DNA from 2 places in the Rhodococcus sp. SJ-2 genome. Region 2 is predicted to be linked to the other one. Evidence: riboswitches for the same ligand, from Rfam matches in the RefSeq annotation. Region 2 holds a riboswitch; the other holds the start of a gene.

Region 1 (5,625 bases), 270 kb from region 2:
GCTCACGGAGTTCGAACCGGGCCCGGGCCGGCGCGTGGGTGTCCTCGCCGATCACCTCGTCACCGGTTCCAAGGAAGAACGACTCACCGCGAATCTCGGCCCGCACGTGATGGTCACCGGTCACCCGTACATCGACGTGTGGCAGGCCGTGAAGCCGCAAGCGCTCGGCATCAGCGCCTGGCCCACCATCCCGCGTGGTCAGGACTGGAAGACGGGTGTGTGCCGCGAACTCGGCTGGGGTACCCCGCAGGACGGCTGGCGGCGCGTGTATTCGGCGGTGAACTCGTTCCGCGATCTCGAATCGAACCTCATCGGTGCGGTCGAACGGCTCGTCGATTTCGTCACCGATCCAGGGGAGGGCTGAAAGACCGCCCCTCTCCGGGGCCGTCCGAGCGAGCGACGACGAACCAGCATGGCGACTGTCGAACATGTTGCGGCAGAAGGGACTCCACAGATCTGGGGTGCTGTGTTCCTGCCCTCGCCGAATGGCGGTGGCCGGACTACTCGTCCGTGCTGTGCCACAGGAATGGACCGTGCCCGCCGAGATCCTGCCGGAGCCGTTGCGGCCGTCGTGAAGCTGCAGCAATAGGGGACGCGGTTCTTCCTGAGGAACGACTGCGCGACACGGGTTCCGGACGAACCGCTCCTACCAGCGCTGCTGCTGTCGTGTCCGATTTGTGGTTCGATGGGGGCTGTGGCGGCGTTGATATGGCTGATCGTAGGAGTGGCTCTGGCCGCGGGTGAAGCGCTGACCGGAGACTTCGCGTTGCTCATGCTCGGGGGCGCCGCACTTGCTACCGCCGGTGTCTCGGCGGCGACCGACTTCCCGGTGTGGGCCGACGCGATCGTGTTCGGAGCGGCGTCGCTACTGCTGTTGCTGGGGGTGCGGCCCGCACTCCGCCGCCGGTACGCCACGCCGCCCGCCTTGCCGACCGGAATAGAGGCGCTTCCCGGAAAACCCGCTGTGGTTCTGGAGCAGGTCGACGAGAGGTCGGGCCGCGTGAAGATCGACGGCGATGTATGGACCGCGCGGGCGCTCGACGCGACCGAAGTGTACGAACCCGGCACGACCGTGACAGTGATGCAGATCGACGGCGCTACTGCCGTCGTATGGAGGGGTGTGTAGAGGATGGAAGCGTTGATCGTGCTCGCCGTAGTGGTGGCACTGGTCGTGATAGTCGTGGCGAAATCGGTGTCGCTGGTGCCGCAGGCCGAGGCGGCGGTGATCGAACGACTCGGCCGGTACTACCGAACGGCCTCGGGTCAGCTGACCTTCCTCGTGCCGTTCGTCGACCGGATCCGGGCAAAGGTGGATCTGCGTGAGCGGGTCGTCTCGTTCCCGCCGCAGCCGGTGATCACCCAGGACAACCTGACGTTGAGCATCGACACGGTTGTGTACTTCCAGGTCACCAATCCGCAGGCCGCGGTCTACGAGATCAGCAACTACATCGCCGCTGTCGAACAGTTGACGGTGACGACCCTGCGCAACGTGGTCGGCGGGATGACCCTCGAAGAGACCTTGACGTCGCGTGATTCGATCAACGGACAGCTTCGCGGGGTGCTGGACGAGGCCACCGGCCGATGGGGGCTGCGGGTAGCTCGCGTCGAACTCAAGAGCATCGATCCACCGCCGTCGATCCAGGAATCGATGGAGAAGCAGATGAAAGCGGATCGCGAGAAGCGCGCGATGATCCTCACCGCCGAGGGGCACCGCGAAGCCGCGATCAAGACCGCCGAGGGTGACAAGCAGTCCCGCATCCTGTCGGCGGAAGGCGCCAAACAAGGGGCGATTCTCGAAGCGGAAGCCGATCGGCAGTCGCGGATCCTGCGTGCTCAGGGCGACCGTGCGGCCAGCTATCTGGAGGCACAGGGTCAGGCGAAGGCGATCGAGAAGGTGTTCGCAGCGATCAAGGCAGGCAAACCGACACCGGAACTGCTTGCCTACCAGTACTTGCAGACCCTGCCGGAGATGGCGCAGGGCGACGCGAACAAGGTGTGGCTACTGCCCAGCGACTTCGGTGATGCCCTCAAGGGATTCGCGAAGAACCTCGGTGCGCCCGGCGACGACGGCGTGTTCCGGTTCGAGCCGAGCCCGGTCGAGGAGGATCTGCAGCGTCCCGAGGACGACTCGGCCGAGGTCGAGGACTGGTTCACCACCAAGAGCGATCCGGCCGTGGCGAAGGCCGTCGCCGAAGCGGAGGCGGTGGCACGCAAGCCGGTCGACCCCGATGTGCCCGGATCGGCTTCGCGGCACCAGGCAGGCCAGACCGCAGGAACGCCGCCGCAGGCGTTGCCGCAGTCACAGCCTGCGCAAGATGGGTGGATGCCCACCGGTGAGCCGGAGCAGGAAGCGGATCCCCAGCAGTACCCGCCCCAACAGCAGTAGCGCTTCCGCTGGTACCCGTCGCGGCCCGCACATCCGATGTGCGGGCCGCGACGTTGTCATGCCGCCGATCCGACCTGCGCTGCGGGAATCTTGCTGCGGCGCCGGCGACCGGTGGCGAGCGGGAGCGTCATCGCCGCGATGATCATCCCGGCGCCGAGGGTGGCGAGGAGTGAGATCGATTCGCCGAACGCCAGGGCACCGAGAATCAACGCGACCACGACCTCGAGATATGACAGCCCCGACAATTCCGCGGCCCGCAGGTGCTTGCCCGCGACGACGAGCAGACCCAGAGCGAGCAGACCGCACACGACGAAGAATCCGGCGGCCCACGCCCAGTTCATAGCGGTCATGCCCGTTACGTCGGGCCGGGTGACCACGACCATCGCCGCGGTCGCGACCGCACCGAAGGCGAAGTTCCAGAAGCTGCGGACGTCGGCGGGCATATCGGAGCGATACCGGTAGCAGAGCAGCGCCAGACCGTAGAAGAGGCCCGACGCGACGCCGAGCACCGTACCCAGGCTCTCCTGGTCGGACCCTGCTGGCGGGTCACCGCCGATCAGTCCGGCGGCCAGCAGCATTCCGGCGAACGCGGTGACCAGCGACAGGGCGTCCAGACGCGTGATCGATTCTTTGAGAAGAACCCGGGCAAGCACCGTTGCGATGAGCGGACCGAGATAGTGCAGAACAACGGCCCGCGACAGATCGGTGAGCAGCGTGGAAGACAGATAGGTGGCCAGCGACAAGCCGAGGAACACGCCGCCGAGCACGATCGACGGTGACAACCGCGTGCGGCGGATCGCGCCGAGCCGACGGGAGAAGGCGATCAGGAGCAGCATCCCCACGGTGCCGACGAGCATCCGGCCCAGGGTCAGAGCCTCGCCCAGTGCTGCGCCGGGCGGGGTGGCCATGCGACCGAAAAGCCCTGCGGCGCCCATGGCGGTTGCGGAAATGACGATGGCGGCGATGCCGAGCCGTCGATTCGTACGCGCAGGCCGGGGCGTGGTCGTCGGTGCGACGGGAGCGGGCACAGTCTGGACGCGCGGGGATGCGCCGACGGTCAGCGTCAAGGAACTTCCTCCGGACAGGGTGCATCACGCACCGGGGGCGGTGGTTCCCCGCTCTGTCATCGGACCTGAGAGCTTTCACGGATCCTGTCGGATCCGCCTACACCGTCGGTGAGCCCCGAAGGACTGCTTTCCAGAGTTGCCTCGCGTGCGGCGGTCTGTGGGCCTGAGAGATTCCCGGGAGGTTGCTCCTTCGGCGCCCGCAGATGCGGGACTCTCCCGCCGCAGTTCAATGGCATATTCAGTTGCGCCCGCAAGTATGCCAGTCCGGCTGTGTCGATGAGAACTCAAGTGATCAAGGCGTGGCCGACCCCACACGCCGCGGCGGCCCACAACACACTCGTCGACGTGCCGATGATGAATTGCTCGGACGCCTGCGGTTCACGCAGTTCCGGGTATCTGGCCAGGCCTTTGACCGCCATGATGATCGCGATGCCTTCCGGCCATCCCGCCAGGATGGATGCCGCGACCGCGCCGCGCTCGAGGACGCCGATGACCCGGCCGCCGCGTAGCGGCCCCGGTGGTGGGGTCGGTGTCGGTCCCGCGTCGGGCTGCCGCCTGGCGATCCGGAACGCGACGAGCACGGCCGGTCCGCCCCCGGTGATGGCGACGACGGTGGTGAGGGTGAGCGTCGCCCCGAGCGCGAAACCCTGAGCGGGATCGGTTGCGGCTGCGGTGAGAGCCGCTGACCCGAGTGCGATCGCGGTCACTGCCGCCCCGATCCACACCGGAAGCCGCGGGATCAAGGACAGGGCAGGCGCGGCGGCTGCGACAGCGAGGAGCGCCAGAGAGGTGACGGTCAACGATCGGCCCTTTCGAGGAGTCGGTGCAGCAACAGACGGCCGGCGAGTTCGGCCTGCCACCCGGCAGTGAGCAGGCGCTGGGACACGGCCTGTTTACTGATGCCGAGTTCGGTGGCGATCTCGGACTGGGACAGTCCGGCGCGCGCAAGCGTGACGGCTTCGACACCCTGGTCGGTACGGCGCACCACGATGGTCGCGAGGAGGGTCAGGGCCGCGTCGACGTCGGATGCCGAATCGGCGTCGGTGCCGTCGGCAGCGATTCGGCCGGGCGCATTCTTGGCGCGTTCTACGGCGGTGCGGGCGTGCTCGAACGCGGGACCGCGACCGGCTCGGGTCTGGGCAGGAAGCGGTGTTTCGACGGGGCCGATCCCGATGCCGATACTCCAGTTGTCCCGCTCGAGCAGATCCAATGCGAGATCGATCACCGTGCCGGAGTCGTCGGACACGGCCTGGACTTCGTCGCCGGCGGTGCGTTCGAACTTGCGGAGCAGGGGAACGTCGTGGAGTTCGACGAGCAGATCTTCGACGCGATCGATGTCGCGGCGACTGCCGCGTTGGTCGACCGTCAACACGTACATGGAACAAGGATGGAGGCTTGAAATCAAGAAATCAAGCCTTCAGGCTTGTCTCCTCGTCTTGGGTGCCCGTGATGGCATCAAGTGCCGACCCCGCAGGCTGAGGAAGGCGTGCCTCGAGTAGGAGGCCGCCGACACCGAGCACAATGCAGAGCGCCGTCACTGCCACCAATGCAGGACTCGACTGCCCGGTGAGCACGTCGCCCAGCAGCACCACGGCAACGGTGCCAGGCAGGATCCCGATCACGGTGGCGACGGTGTACGGCGCCAGGCGCACGGACGACACCGCGCAGCAGCAGTTCACGACGAAGAACGGCGCCGCGGCGATCAATCGCAGCGACCCGACGGCAAGCCAACCGCGCCGGGCGAGACGCAGATCGACGGCCTTCGCTGCAGGATGGGTCAGGTATGACGTCACGACACCCCGACCCAGCGCCCGTACCAGCAGGAACGCGAGGACTGCGCTTACCGTGGTGGCTGCCGTGGTGACCGCGATACCCACGGCGGGACCGAACAGGACCCCGGCACTGAGAGTGAACACCGTGCGCGGTACCGGACTGATCGTCACGAGCGAATGGACAGCGAAGAAGAGCAGGACCAGCAGCGGACCGTCGACAGATTCCGACCACTGGCGGATCTGCGCGATCGACGGATGGGGGAGCAGAAGCGCCGCCGCGGCCAGTGCTGCGAGGAGTGCGAGGATGCCGATGACCCTGCGGTCCCTGAGAATCCTCATCACGGGGACCCAGCGTACCCGGCGGGGTGCGTGGGCATGTGGCACGGAGGAATGCGAGCTG
Region 2 (5,625 bases):
CCGGCAGGTATGTCGATCGGGTCCGTGCTCGATCGACTCCGCCCGGAGTTCCCGGACGTGACGATCTCGAAGATCAGATTTCTCGAAGCCGAAGGACTGATCAGTCCGGAGCGCACACCGTCGGGTTACCGGCGGTTCTCGATCGCGGACTGTGAGCGACTCCGGTACGTGCTCACCGCGCAGCGCGATCAGTACCTCCCGCTGAAGGTGATCAAGGAACAGCTCGAGGCGATCGACCGTGGTGCCGCAACGGTGGGGGCCGTCGAAACTCGCCCCAAGCGACCGCGCCAGCTCGCGGTCGCGCGGGGCGAGGTTTCTCCCGAGGACCTTCGTACCGACCGCCAGATCCGAGTGGGTCGAGACGATCTCTGTGAACGGGCCGGTATCGACACCGTGTTCCTCACCGAGCTGGTGGGCGCGGGGCTCCTCACGCCGGGTGCCGCAGGCTTCTTCGACGACGATGCGGTATTGCTGGCGCGGACAGCGAAGGCGATGTCCCAGTTCGGACTCGAAGTCCGGCACCTACGCGCGTTCAAGTTGGCGGCAGACCGCGAAGCGGGCCTCGTCGCCCAGATCGCCGGTCCTGTCGCCAAGGGACGCGATGCAGGGGCGCGGGAACGCGCAGAAGAGATGGTTCGTGAGTTGGCTGCGCTATCTCTGACCTTGCACACGTGCCTCGTCAAGTCGGCGGTGCAGGGTTCACTCGATCGTTGACCTCGATCGTCGAGGCAGCCCTGCAGCAGTATTGAGCACGGGAAGCGGTGCACCTTCCGGATTCGGGCACCTGACGTACACGAACGAGCGCACTAGAATTCAGGCAGTACGTGTCAGCGACCACGCGACTGACAGGCACCGGGACGGAGGCGCCGCTATGAGCGAGATGAGGATAGTCGGTATCCGAGTCGAGCAACCCCAGAACCAGCCTGTCCTTCTGCTGCGCGAAGCAGAGGGCGAGCGGTACCTACCGATCTGGATCGGTCAGATGGAGGCCACCGCCATTGCGCTGGAACAGCAGGGAGTGGAGCCGGCCCGGCCGCTCACGCACGACCTGATCAAGAATCTTCTCGACGCGTTCGGTCATGCCCTCCTCGAGGTCAGGATAGTGGATCTTCAGGAGGGTACGTTCTACGCCGATCTCCTCTTCGAGGGGGAGATGCGGGTCTCGTGTCGTCCTTCGGACGCAGTTGCCGTCGCCTTGCGCACCGGTGCACCGGTGTTTGCCGAGGAATCAGTTCTGGCAGAAGCCGGCCTCGCGATGCCCGAGGAGAAGGAGGACGAGGTCGAGAAGTTCAAGGAATTCCTCGAATCGGTCTCGCCCGACGACTTCAAGGCAACCGACGGCTGATCTGCTCGTCGCGCCGACGGCTCGGGTCGAAGTTGTTCGACGACGCACTGCGACGAACCCGTGTAATGTCGAACGTTACTTTCCGAGTCGGCGTGTTGCTGCTCGACCTGAATCACACAGGGCGTACGCTTGGTTGATCCGTTACGGGACAAGTCGGGTGAACCGGGGGATGTACGGGATCGGATGCGGAGGAGATCCGCCTGGTCGGTGGTGGCGAGGGACAACGGGGCGCGCGAGAGGAAGTCACAAAGTGCGAGATCGGCCGCAAGGACAGCAACTCGGTGCCGGCACCGGCGATCGCGTGGCTCCGGTACCGGTATCGGACACTTCCGAGGATCTGCAGCCGGGGCTGTTTCCCGACAACTCGGTCCCCGATGAACTTGTCGGCTATCGGGTCCCGATCGCGTGCCAGATTGCAGGTATCAGTTACCGTCAACTCGACTACTGGGCACGAACCAATCTGGTAGTGCCTTCGATCAGGAGCGCGGCGGGTTCCGGAAGCCAGCGCCTGTACTCGTTCAAGGACATTCTGGTCCTCAAGATAGTCAAGCGCCTCCTCGATACCGGAGTCTCTCTGCAGAACATTCGCGTAGCGGTCGATCATCTCCGGAGCCGTGGCGTACGGGACCTGGCCAAGATCACCCTTTTCTCCGACGGCACCACTGTCTACGAATGCACCTCCCCGGAAGAGGTCGTCGACCTGCTCCAAGGCGGGCAAGGTGTGTTCGGTATCGCAGTCAGTGGGGCAGTCCGAGAATTGACAGGCAGTATCGCGGATTTCCCGGCCGAGCGCGCCGAGGGATACGACGTCGAAGAGAAGCCCGAGGACGAACTGGCTTCCCGCCGTCGAAACCGTATCAACCGCCGCATCGGATAGGGCATACGTCACCCGCCGGGAGAGCGTGGACTCGATCGGCCCGCTCGTGCTCTAGAATCGGTGTGCGTCGCCGTCCCGCGGGAGAGCCCCGGACCAACATGTCCGGGCGCCGAAGGAGCAGCACCTCCCCGTCAATCTCTCAGGCACCCAGGACCGCGTGAGCTACGACGTCTCTGGAAAGTGGTGGGAGCACCCACCCGCCCACGGGGAAAGGTTCGCCGACCAGGACCGAATCTCTCAGGCGCTCGCCTCGCGAGCTCAGGACAGAGGGGGAGGAAGCGCCCGTGCCGACCGAGCACGTGTGAACCTCGCCGACCAGCCTGGGAGCTGCGATGACAGATGCCGTCACCTGGAATTTCGCCGACCGTCACATCGGACCTGATGCGCAGGGAATGCGCCGGATCCTCGACGTTGTCGGAGTCGATACGCTCGAGAACCTCGTCGCAAAGGCGCTGCCCGCGGGCATTCTCGACCACTGTGCCGGCGAAGTGGCCGACGGGCTCGGTGTCCTGGATGCGCCGCTCAGCGAACACGAAGTTCTCGCCGGTCTGAAAGCCTTGGCGTCGCGCAACGCGGTCGCCACCTCCATGATCGGGCACGGTTACTACGACACGCTCACTCCGCCGGTGCTGCTCCGCAACATCATCGAGAATCCCGCTTGGTACACGGCCTACACGCCGTATCAGCCGGAGATCAGTCAGGGTCGGCTCGAAGCGTTGCTCAATTTCCAGACGATGGTCGCGGACCTGACCGGTATGGAAGTCGCGAACTCCTCGATGCTCGACGAGGCCACTGCTGCGGCGGAAGCGATGACCTTGCTGCGTCGTGCCAACCGCAAGTCCCAGAGCCACCGGTTCGTCGTCGATTCCGACCTGTTCACTCAAACCGCCGCGGTGCTCGCAACCCGCGCCGAGCCGCTCGGCATCGAGCTCGTCACCGTTGACCTTGTGGAGGAGGGACTGCCCGAGGGTGAGTTCTTCGGTGTAATCCTGCAGGTACCGGGTGCGTCGGGCCGAGTGTTCGACGTTGCGCCCGTGATCGATGCGGCACATGAGCGCGGTGCGATGGTCGCGGTGGGCGCGGACCTCCTTTCAATGACGCTGATGACTCCGCCCGGGGAGAAGGGCGCTGATGCTTGCTTCGGCACCACTCAGCGATTCGGGGTGCCCATGGGATTCGGTGGCCCACACGCGGGATATCTGGCTGTGAACGCTGCGCACACGCGGAATCTGCCGGGACGTCTCGTCGGTGTCTCGGTCGATGCTGACGGTGCCTCTGCCTACCGGCTTGCGCTACAGACCCGTGAACAGCATATTCGCCGTGAGAAGGCGACCAGCAACATCTGTACCGCTCAGGTGCTTCTGGCGGTTCTCGCCGCGATGTACGCGTCGTATCACGGCGCGGAGGGACTGACCGGAATCGCACGACGAGTGGCTGCTCATGCAGCCGGTCTTGCTGCGTCGCTGCGACGCGGTGGAGTCGCGGTCGTTCACGACGACTTCTTCGATACCGTCCTGGTCCGGGTTCCGGATCGCGCCGCCGAGGTTGTGGCGGCAGCGGCTGAGCGGTCGGTCAATCTGTATCTCGTCGACGCGGACCACGTGTCGATCTCCTGCGACGAAGCGACGACAGATGCACACGTGGCGAGTGTGCTTTCCGCGTTCGGTATCGCCGCCGAGGAGACGGTTGCAGCCGAACGAGCGTCCATCCCGGAGGCGCTCGGGCGAACCAGTGACTTCCTGAAGCATGAGGCGTTCACGAAGTACCGGACGGAGACCGCGATGATGCGGTATCTGCGACGGTTGTCCGACAAAGATCTCGCGCTCGACCGCACCATGATCCCGCTCGGCTCCTGCACGATGAAACTCAACGCCGCTGCGGAGATGGAAGCCATCACGTGGCCGGAGTTCGCGGGCTTGCACCCGTTCGCTCCCGCGGAACAGACCGTAGGAATCCGGGAACTGATCTCGGATCTCGAACGCTGGCTCGCCGCAGTAACCGGGTACGACGCCGTCACCTTACAGCCCAACGCAGGCAGTCAGGGTGAATACGCAGGTCTGCTCGCTATTCGGCACTACCACCTGAGCCGCGGTGACGACCACCGCGACACCTGCCTGATTCCGTCGAGCGCACACGGAACCAATGCCGCCTCTGCAGTCATGGCAGGTATGCGTGTCGAGGTGGTGGCGTGCCGTCCCAACGGTGACGTCGACCTCGACGATCTGCGAGCGAAGATCGCTGACCACGCTGAACGGCTGGCTGCGATCATGATCACCTACCCGTCGACCCACGGCGTCTACGAACACGAGATCGAGGACATCTGCGGTGCCGTGCACGACGCAGGCGGGCAGGTGTACATCGACGGCGCAAACCTCAACGCACTCGTGGGTCTGGCCCGACCGGGCAGGTTCGGTGGCGATGTGAGCCATCTGAACCTGCACAAGACCTTCTGCATTCCACACGGTGGTGGCGGACCGGGAGTCGGTCCGATCGGAGTTCGTTCGCACCTCACGCCGTTCCTCCCGGGGCATCCCGCAGTGCCGGGTCTCGGCGGCGTGGGGCCGGTTTCGGCTGCGCCTTACGGATCGGCGTCGATCCTGCCGATCACGTGGGCGTACATCAAGCTGATGGGTGCTTCCGGGCTTCGCCGGGCGTCGCTCACTGCGATCGCGTCGGCGAACTACATTGCACGACGCCTCGACGAGTACTTCCCGGTGCTGTACACGGGTGCGAATGGAATGGTGGCGCATGAGTGCATCCTCGACCTGCGTCAGTTGACCAGGGACACCGGTGTCACCGTCGATGACGTGGCCAAGCGTCTCGCCGACTACGGATTCCATGCGCCGACGATGAGTTTCCCCGTGGCCGGAACTCTCATGGTCGAACCCACCGAGAGTGAAGATCTGAGCGAGATCGACGAGTTCATCGATGCGATGGTCTCGATCCGGGGGGAGATCGACAGGGTCGGGGCAGGGGAGTGGGCGGTCGACGACAACCCGCTGAGAGGAGCACCGCACACCGCGGAGTGCCTGGTGGGGGAGTGGGACCATCCATATTCGCGTGAGATCGCGGTGTACCCGCTAGGGAAGGGGCGTGCGAAGGTGTGGCCGGCGGTCCGTCGAATCGACGGTGCCCACGGCGACCGCAACCTGGTGTGCTCGTGCCCACCGCTGGAGGCATACAGCAGCTGAGAGCCTGTGGCTGCGGGCATTGCCCGCAGCCACACTTCGAAGTTGAAGCATTCCGTACTATACGGAATAGCAAAATATACAGAATATCACCCCTTAGTAAACACGGAATCTCCCCTCTAAAACACACAGACGAAAGGTCCGTCTCGAGCAGCGGCGCAGCTACTTCTGTGTGACGAGCTCAAGAATAGAAACTTCGGGCGGAGTTGCGACGC

Evidence for each region. Region 2 has a riboswitch for glycine ahead of gcvP (aminomethyl-transferring glycine dehydrogenase). Riboswitches for the same ligand answer to the same signal wherever they lie in the genome.
Region 1: another riboswitch for glycine. It lies ahead of ACSYG9_RS22900 (EamA family transporter); the one in region 2 lies ahead of gcvP (aminomethyl-transferring glycine dehydrogenase).

What each region holds. Positions count from the first base shown of each region.
Region 1 is NZ_CM132340.1:4,877,651-4,883,275, forward strand. It holds gene ACSYG9_RS22885 (DUF3097 domain-containing protein) at 1-364, shown strand, start outside; gene ACSYG9_RS22890 (NfeD family protein) at 686-1,126, shown strand; gene ACSYG9_RS22895 (SPFH domain-containing protein) at 1,130-2,386, shown strand; gene ACSYG9_RS22900 (EamA family transporter) at 2,443-3,453, opposite strand; glycine riboswitch at 3,595-3,682, opposite strand; gene ACSYG9_RS22905 (hypothetical protein) at 3,738-4,253, opposite strand; gene ACSYG9_RS22910 (hypothetical protein) at 4,250-4,831, opposite strand; gene ACSYG9_RS22915 (VTT domain-containing protein) at 4,863-5,564, opposite strand.
Region 2 is NZ_CM132340.1:5,147,836-5,153,460, reverse strand. It holds gene ftsR (transcriptional regulator FtsR) at 1-714, shown strand, start outside; gene ACSYG9_RS24040 (bifunctional nuclease family protein) at 872-1,345, shown strand; gene ACSYG9_RS24035 (MerR family transcriptional regulator) at 1,596-2,222, shown strand; glycine riboswitch at 2,291-2,388, shown strand; gene gcvP (aminomethyl-transferring glycine dehydrogenase) at 2,555-5,413, shown strand; gene ACSYG9_RS24025 (metallophosphoesterase) at 5,573-5,625, opposite strand, start outside.